3 regions of the Nocardiopsis sp. iso_237 genome follow, and region 2 is predicted to be linked to each of the others. Evidence: predicted binding sites of a transcription regulator. Region 2 holds the regulator's gene; each other region holds the start of a gene.
The links. The regulator HrcA, encoded in region 2, represses chaperone genes, less so after heat shock. The targets are predictions, from matches to a motif close to TTGGCACTCTCNNNNNGAGAGTGCCAA.
Positions count from the first base shown of each region.

Region 1: groES (co-chaperone GroES) is a predicted target of HrcA. The motif match lies at 846-872, and genes of this name have one in related genera.
Region 3: AC0VYM_RS04040 (FmdB family zinc ribbon protein) is a predicted target of HrcA. The motif match lies at 889-915, and genes of this name have one in related genera.

Region 1 covers NZ_CM149669.1:908,528-910,788, forward strand. The annotation lists gene AC0VYM_RS04305 (class I SAM-dependent methyltransferase) at 1-774, opposite strand, end outside; gene groES (co-chaperone GroES) at 1,000-1,308, shown strand; gene groL (chaperonin GroEL) at 1,412-2,261, shown strand, end outside.
Region 2 covers NZ_CM149669.1:4,670,750-4,673,010, forward strand. The annotation lists gene dnaJ (molecular chaperone DnaJ) at 1-328, opposite strand, end outside; gene hrcA (heat-inducible transcriptional repressor HrcA) at 333-1,346, opposite strand; gene AC0VYM_RS21255 (DUF3097 domain-containing protein) at 1,524-2,261, shown strand, end outside.
Region 3 covers NZ_CM149669.1:851,753-854,013, forward strand. The annotation lists gene AC0VYM_RS04035 (SAF domain-containing protein) at 1-335, opposite strand, end outside; gene AC0VYM_RS04040 (FmdB family zinc ribbon protein) at 487-870, opposite strand; gene AC0VYM_RS04045 (5-formyltetrahydrofolate cyclo-ligase) at 1,113-1,757, opposite strand; gene galU (UTP--glucose-1-phosphate uridylyltransferase GalU) at 1,909-2,261, shown strand, end outside.

The sequences.
Region 1 (2,261 bases), 2.8 Mb from region 2:
GAAGCCCAGCCCGCCGAACCACAGCGCGGTCTCCTTCAGCTCGCCGTCCACCGAGATCCACTCGGCCGAGGCGGCGGGGGAGAGGACCTCGTGCGGGATACCCGGGGCGGCCTTCAGGCAGGCGGCCTTCGCGCCCTCCGCCAGCCGGGTGGCCACGTCCCACGGCGGCGAGTAGGCGGCCGGGTCGAACACCCGGCCCCGCCCTCCGCGCCGAGCCGGGTCGCAGAACAGCAGCGGGTGGTCGCCCACCGCGACCGCGTTCACGTCGCCCTCCCGGACGCGGGCGTGCTCCGTGAGCCCCAGCGCCTCGATGTTGGCCCGGGCCACCGCCACGGTCAGGGGGTCGGCGTCCACGCCCTCCACCGGCACGCCCCGACCGGCCAGGGCCAGCAGGTCCGCGCCGATCCCGCAGCACAGGTCGCCCGCGACGGCGCCCCCGGCCACCGAGGGGGGCAGGTGCCGGGCGGTGCGCTCGGCGCGGTACTCGGCCACGGTCCGGCGGGTGGACTGCTCCAGCCCGTTCGGGGTGAAGTACATGCGCGCGGCGTTCTCCCCGAACTTGGCCCGGCCCCGCTCCCGCAGGCCCACCTGGGTCATCACGGCGTTGACGAGCTCGGACACGGGGAGGTCGGGGTCGAGTGCGGCGACCCGGGGGTCGGCGCGCAGCCGCGAAGCGGCGGCGAGGGGGTTGCTGGCCGCGGCGGCGGGGTCCACCCCGGCGAGGACCTCCCGTCCCGCGTCGGTGAGCAGCGCCGAGAACGCGGGAACGCGCATGGAACCTCCTGCTGTGGGCACGACGGGTGGCGGGTCCGCCCCAGGGTCCGGAGCCCCGCCACATTTCCATTCTGGCACTCTCGGGGGTAGAGTGCTAAACGCGACGAGGCCGGTCTGGCACCCGCGACGACAGGCCGCCGCGGTCGCCCCTTTTACGTGGTTGGTCCGTGCTCACGCATGGGCCGACGTCAGATACACCGAGACTTTGAAGGGGGAGGTCACACCGTGTCGACCGCCACCAAGACCGTGCTGAAGCCGCTCGAGGACCGCGTCGTGGTCAGGACCCTGGAGGCTGAGCAGACCACCGCCTCCGGTCTGGTCATCCCGGACACCGCCAAGGAGAAGCCCCAGGAGGGCGAGATCCTGGCCGTGGGTCCCGGTCGCCTTGACGACAACGGCAAGCGCGTCGCCCTCGACGTGAACGTCGGCGACGTCGTTCTCTACAGCAAGTACGGCGGCACCGAGGTCAAGTACGACGGCCAGGAGTACCTGGTTCTCTCCGCCCGCGACCTCCTCGCGGTCGTCGAGAAGTAGCTCTCGGCGCAGAGCCTTCGAACATCCCGCACCGGTCGGCCCTGAAGCCGGGCGGGGCGGGATGTTCTCTTTCGACCCGAACCGTTAGAGGAAGTACTCACACATGCCGAAGATCCTGGAGTTCGAGGACGACGCCCGCCGCGCCCTCGAGCGGGGCGTGGACCGCCTCGCCAACGCCGTCAAGGTGACGCTCGGCCCGCGCGGCCGCAACGTCGTCATCGACAAGAAGTTCGGTGCCCCCACCATCACGAACGACGGTGTGACCGTCGCCCGTGAGATCGAGCTGGACGAGCCCTACGAGAACCTGGGCGCGCAGCTGGTCAAGGAGGTCGCCACCAAGACCAACGACGCCGCCGGTGACGGCACCACCACCGCCACCGTGCTGGCGCAGGCGCTGGTCCGCGAGGGCCTGCGCAGCGTCGCCGCCGGCGCCTCCCCGATGTCCCTCAAGAAGGGCATCGACGCCGCGGCCGCCCGGGTCTCCGAGATCCTGCTCGAGCGCGCCGTGCCGATCAAGGAGCGCGCCGACATCGCCTACGTGGCGACCAACTCCGCGCAGGACGCCCAGATCGGCGACCTCATCGCCGAGGCCTTCGACAAGGTCGGCAAGGACGGCGTCATCACGGTGGAGGAGTCCCCGACCTTCGGTCTGGAGCTCGACTTCACCGAGGGCCTCCAGTTCGACAAGGGTTACATCTCGCCCTACTTCGTCACCGACGGAGACCGTCAGGAGGCCGTCCTGGAGGACGCGCAGATCCTGATCAGCCAGGGCAAGATCGGCAACCTGAACGAGCTGCTCCCGCTGCTGGAGCAGGTCGTCCAGAACAAGAAGCCGCTGCTGATCATCGCCGAGGACGTCGAGGGCGACGCCCTGGGCGCCCTGGTGCTCAACCGCATGCGCGGCACCCTCAACGTGGCCGCGGTCAAGGCGCCCGGCTTCGGTGAGCGCCGCA
Region 2 (2,261 bases):
CCCGGGGGCCGCGGCCGCCGGGCTGTCCACCGCCGAAGAAGGCGTTCATGATGTCGTCGAAGGCGAACCCGCCCGCGTTGCCGAAGCCTCCGGCACCGCCGCCGCCACCTGGGGCGAAGGGGTCCTGACCCATGTCGAACATCCGACGCTTGTTCTCGTCGGAGAGGACCTCGTAGGCCTGGGTCACTTCCTTGAAGCGCTCCTGGGTGGCGGGGTCCGGGTTGATGTCCGGGTGGAGCTCGCGCGCGAGCCGCCGGTACGCCTTCTTGATCTCGTCCTTGGACGCGTCGCGACGCACCCCGAGAACCTGGTAATAGTCTCTGGCCACTGAGTTACTGTCCTGCCAAAATCTGTCCGACATACCGGGCCACCGCACGGACGGCGCCCATCGTCCCTGGGTAGTCCATACGGGTGGGGCCCACCACTCCGATCTTGGCCAGCGACTGGTTTCCCACGCCGTAGTCAGCCGACACGATGGAAGTGGATCGAAGGCCCTCGTGGAAGTTCTCCGCGCCGATGCGCACCGTCAGCATGGAGGGGTCCTTGGCCTCACCGAGGAGTCGTATGAGGACCATGTTCTCTTCCAGTGCCTCAAGCACGTCGCGCAGGCTGGCCGCGAAGTCGACCGCGGCGAGGTTGGCGGTGCCAGCCAGCACGATCTTCTCCTCGTGACGTTCCACGAGGCTCTCCAGCAGGACGGAGAGGATCGCGACCGCGACGGGACGGTCCTCCGGTGCGACCTGGGCGGGCAGGTCCTCCACCGCGTCCGGCACGTCGCCGAGGTGTCTGCCTGCGATGGCGCGGTTGAGCATGCTGCGCAGGTCGTCCACCACGGTCTCACTGACCGATCCCAGCCCGTCGATGACGCGCTGTTCGACCCGTCCGGTGTCGGTGATGACGACCATCATGATGCGCTGGCCGCCGAGCGGCACCAGTTCCACGTGCTGCACCGACGAGCGGGTCAGCGACGGGTACTGGACGATCGCGACCTGCCGGGTGAGCTGCGCGAGCAGCCGCACCGTGCGGGCGACGATCTCGTCGAGGTCCACGGCACCGCCGAGGAACGACTCGATGGCACGCCGTTCGGCCGCCGAGAGCGGCTTGACGGAGGAGAGCCGGTCGACGAAGAGCCGGTACCCCTTGTCGGTGGGCACCCGTCCCGCACTGGTGTGGGGTTGGGCGATGTAGCCGTCCTCCTCCAGGGCGACCATGTCGTTGCGAATGGTCGCCGGGGAGACACCAAGGGGGTGACGGTCCGCCAACGCCCGCGAACCCACGGGTTCGTTGGTGTTGACGAAGTCCTCGACGACCGCACGCAGGACTGCGAGCTTGCGCTCATCCAGCAACTCGCCACCTCCTGGCACTCCAAGGTCCTCAGTGCTAATTCTATGCCCGGCCGCAAACCCACACGGCTACCCGCAGGCGGTAACACGGGGACGGGGGGTGCTTCTTCCCTACCCGAGCGGCGACGTGCGCCACCGCCAACGGGTTTCCCGGGTCCGTCACCAGTAGACTGCACCACCGTGGTTACCAAGGGAACCGGCCGATACGGCCGCGACGTTCTGGCGGGAGACTGGCGACGACCCCGGAAGGGCGCGGTACGCGAGATACCCCTCAGCCATGACCTGGTCGTGGAGGACGCCGACGAGACCTTCTGCGGGGCGGTGGTGTCCTGGGACAAGGCCGCCGTGACCCTGGAGGACCGGGACGGGCGCCGCAGGGTGTTCGAGCTGGGACCGGCCGCGTTCCTGGTGGACGGTGAGCCGGTGACGCTGGTGCGTCCGGCGGCGGCACCCAGGGCTCCCCTGCGCAGCGCCTCGGGTTCGATCGCGGTGACCGACGCGCGGGCGCGCACGGCCCGGGAGAGCCGGATCTACGTGGAGGGCGCCCACGACGCCGAGCTGGTCGAGAAGGTGTGGGGCCACGACCTGCGCGTGGAGGGGGTGGCCGTCGAGTTCCTGGAGGGTGTCGACGACCTTCCCTCGGTGGTGGCGGAGTTCGCGCCGGGGCCGGGACGTCGGCTGGGGGTCCTGGTGGACCACCTGGTGCCGGGGTCCAAGGAGAGCCGGATCGCGGAGCGCGTCCGGGGCGCGGACGTCCTCGTGGTCGGTCATCCCTATGTGGACGTGTGGCAGGCCGTGCGTCCGGGTGCGGTGGGCATCGGCTCCTGGCCCGAGGTCCCCCGGGGCCTGCCCTGGAAGGAGGGCGTCGTGGACGCCCTGGGCTGGCGGATGGAGACGGGTGAGGCCTGGCGCCGCATC
Region 3 (2,261 bases), 2.7 Mb from region 2:
TCGCTCAGCCGGGCGTCGGTCAGTACCTCGCCCCGGCGCACCGGAGCGTTCAGCGAGAGCCCGGACGTCGGGTCCCCGGGGGCGAGGGCCCCGTCCGGGACGGAGCGCTCGGCCATCACGAGCGGGGTGAGGTCGTCCCCGGACAGCGGCGCGGTGGCGTCGAGGTCCCTGGCGGCGACGAGCACCTCCGCCTCGGGCTGGGGTGGGGGTCGCAGGACGAGGACCGCGCAGACCACGGCCAGGGCGGTCAGGACCGAGGCGATGGCGCGGCGGTGACGGTCGAGGAGGCGGAGCGGGCCGCGCCGGAGCCGGAACGGGGGCGGGGGGTTGCTCATGCCTCCAACGCTAGGCCGGGGGAGGCGGCCCGGGAGGGTTGTCCACAGGGCGGATTTCCGCCCGGACCCCGCAGTGCCCGGGGGCCCCGGAGACAACAGAAGCGCCGCCGAGGGGCCTCGGCGGCGCGGCCACGGTCAACGGTGCGGTGGCTCAGCTGCTGGTCGCGGCGGTGCTGCCGCTGGTGCTCTTGCTGCTCGACTTGTCGCTGCCGCCCGTGCTGGCGGTGGAGGCGGCGGCGGGGGTGCCGGTGCCGCCGGAGTCGGAGGAGGGCTTGGCGGAGTCGGCGGACTTCTCGCCCTTGCCCTCGGTGCCGCCGTCGGTGTTGGAACCGGTCAGGGCGGAGCTGTTCGTGGTGGACTTACCGCTGTCGGTGCGGTAGAAGCCCGAACCCTTGAAGACGATGCCGACCGCGGAGTACACCTTGCGCAGGCGCCCCTCGCACTCGGGGCAGACCGTCAGCGAGTCGTCGCTGAAGCTCTGCACGACCTCCATCTGGGCGTCACACTCGGTGCACGCGTACTGGTACGTAGGCACTGTTCCGGGTCCTCCTTGCTGGCACTCACACCCGTTGACTGCTAAATAGTACGCGTTCGCCGACCACGGCCGCGACAACCCCTCACCGCTGCGGCGCCGGGTGTCCCGTGAGCCGGGCGGTGCCGGGCCGGGGGCCGCGGGGTGCGCGCGTTCCGGGGCAGGTCCGGGACACGACCGCCAGCCATAACGTTCCGCCCCGTCGCCTTAATCCCCCCGGCCCCGTGTCCCGGGGCGCACGGGCCTCACCGGGGCCGGCCGTCCGGGGCGCCGCCGGGCCAGACCGCCGAGACGGGGTCGAACACGTGGAGCCCGCCGCCCGGGGTCACGACGGCGTCCACCGGCCGGTCGTGCGGCTCCGCGGGCAGCGCGTCCACGAACTCCTCGTCGTGGACCACGGCGATCGCGGGCGTGTGCGGGCCCCGGAGCGGCAGCGCGCGGTCGTAGCAGCCCGCGCCGCGCCCCATCCTCGTCCCGCTCCGGTCCACCGCCACGGCCGGGCAGACCACCGCGTCGGCGCGGCCCAGCACCTCGGGGCCGTAGCGGTGCCCGGTCGGCTCCACCAGTCCGTGTCCGGCCGGTTCGAGTCCGTCCGGACCTTCGTAGGCCGCCCAGTCGAGCGTCCCGTCGGGCAGGAAGACCGGCAGCAGCACGTACGTGCCGCGCTTCCACAGCGCGTTGACCAGCCCCCGGGTGCCGGGCTCGCCTCCCACGGAGTAGTAGCAGGCCACGGTTCCGCCCATGGCCAGCCACGGCAGTTCCATGAGGGTGTCGCGGACGGCGGAACCCACACGGGAGCGCTCCGCCGCGTCCCTCTCCCGCCGCGCGGAGAGCAGGCGGGCGCGCAGTGCGCGCTTGGCGTCGCGGTCGTGTTCGTTCGTGGCACCCATGGGCCTCAGTGTGGCACCCGGCCCCCGCCTCCCCGGAGGGGTGAACACTCGGTTGCGGTTACCACGACTTCGCCCGAAACGACGGGGACTTCTCGGCCACGGGAAGTCATCGGTCCACGTAATCGGGGTTGTCTGTCCTAAAGTGCCGTTCATGAGCGCCGACACCGACCAGAAGCGACCCCGCACCGACGCCGCCGTGACCAAGGCGGTCGTACCGGCGGCGGGGCTGGGCACCCGTTTCCTGCCCGCCACCAAGGCCACCCCGAAGGAGATGCTGCCGATCGTGGACAAGCCCGCGATCCAGTACGTCGTGGAGGAGGCCGTCGAAGCCGGGCTCAGCGACGTCCTGATGATCACCGGGCGCAGCAAACGCTCCATCGAGGACCACTTCGACCGCGCCTACGAGCTGGAGGAGGCGCTGGCCGCCAAGGGCGAGAAGGAGAAGCTCAACTCGGTCCGCGAGTCCAGCGACCTCGCGCAGGTCCACTACGTCCGCCAGGGTGA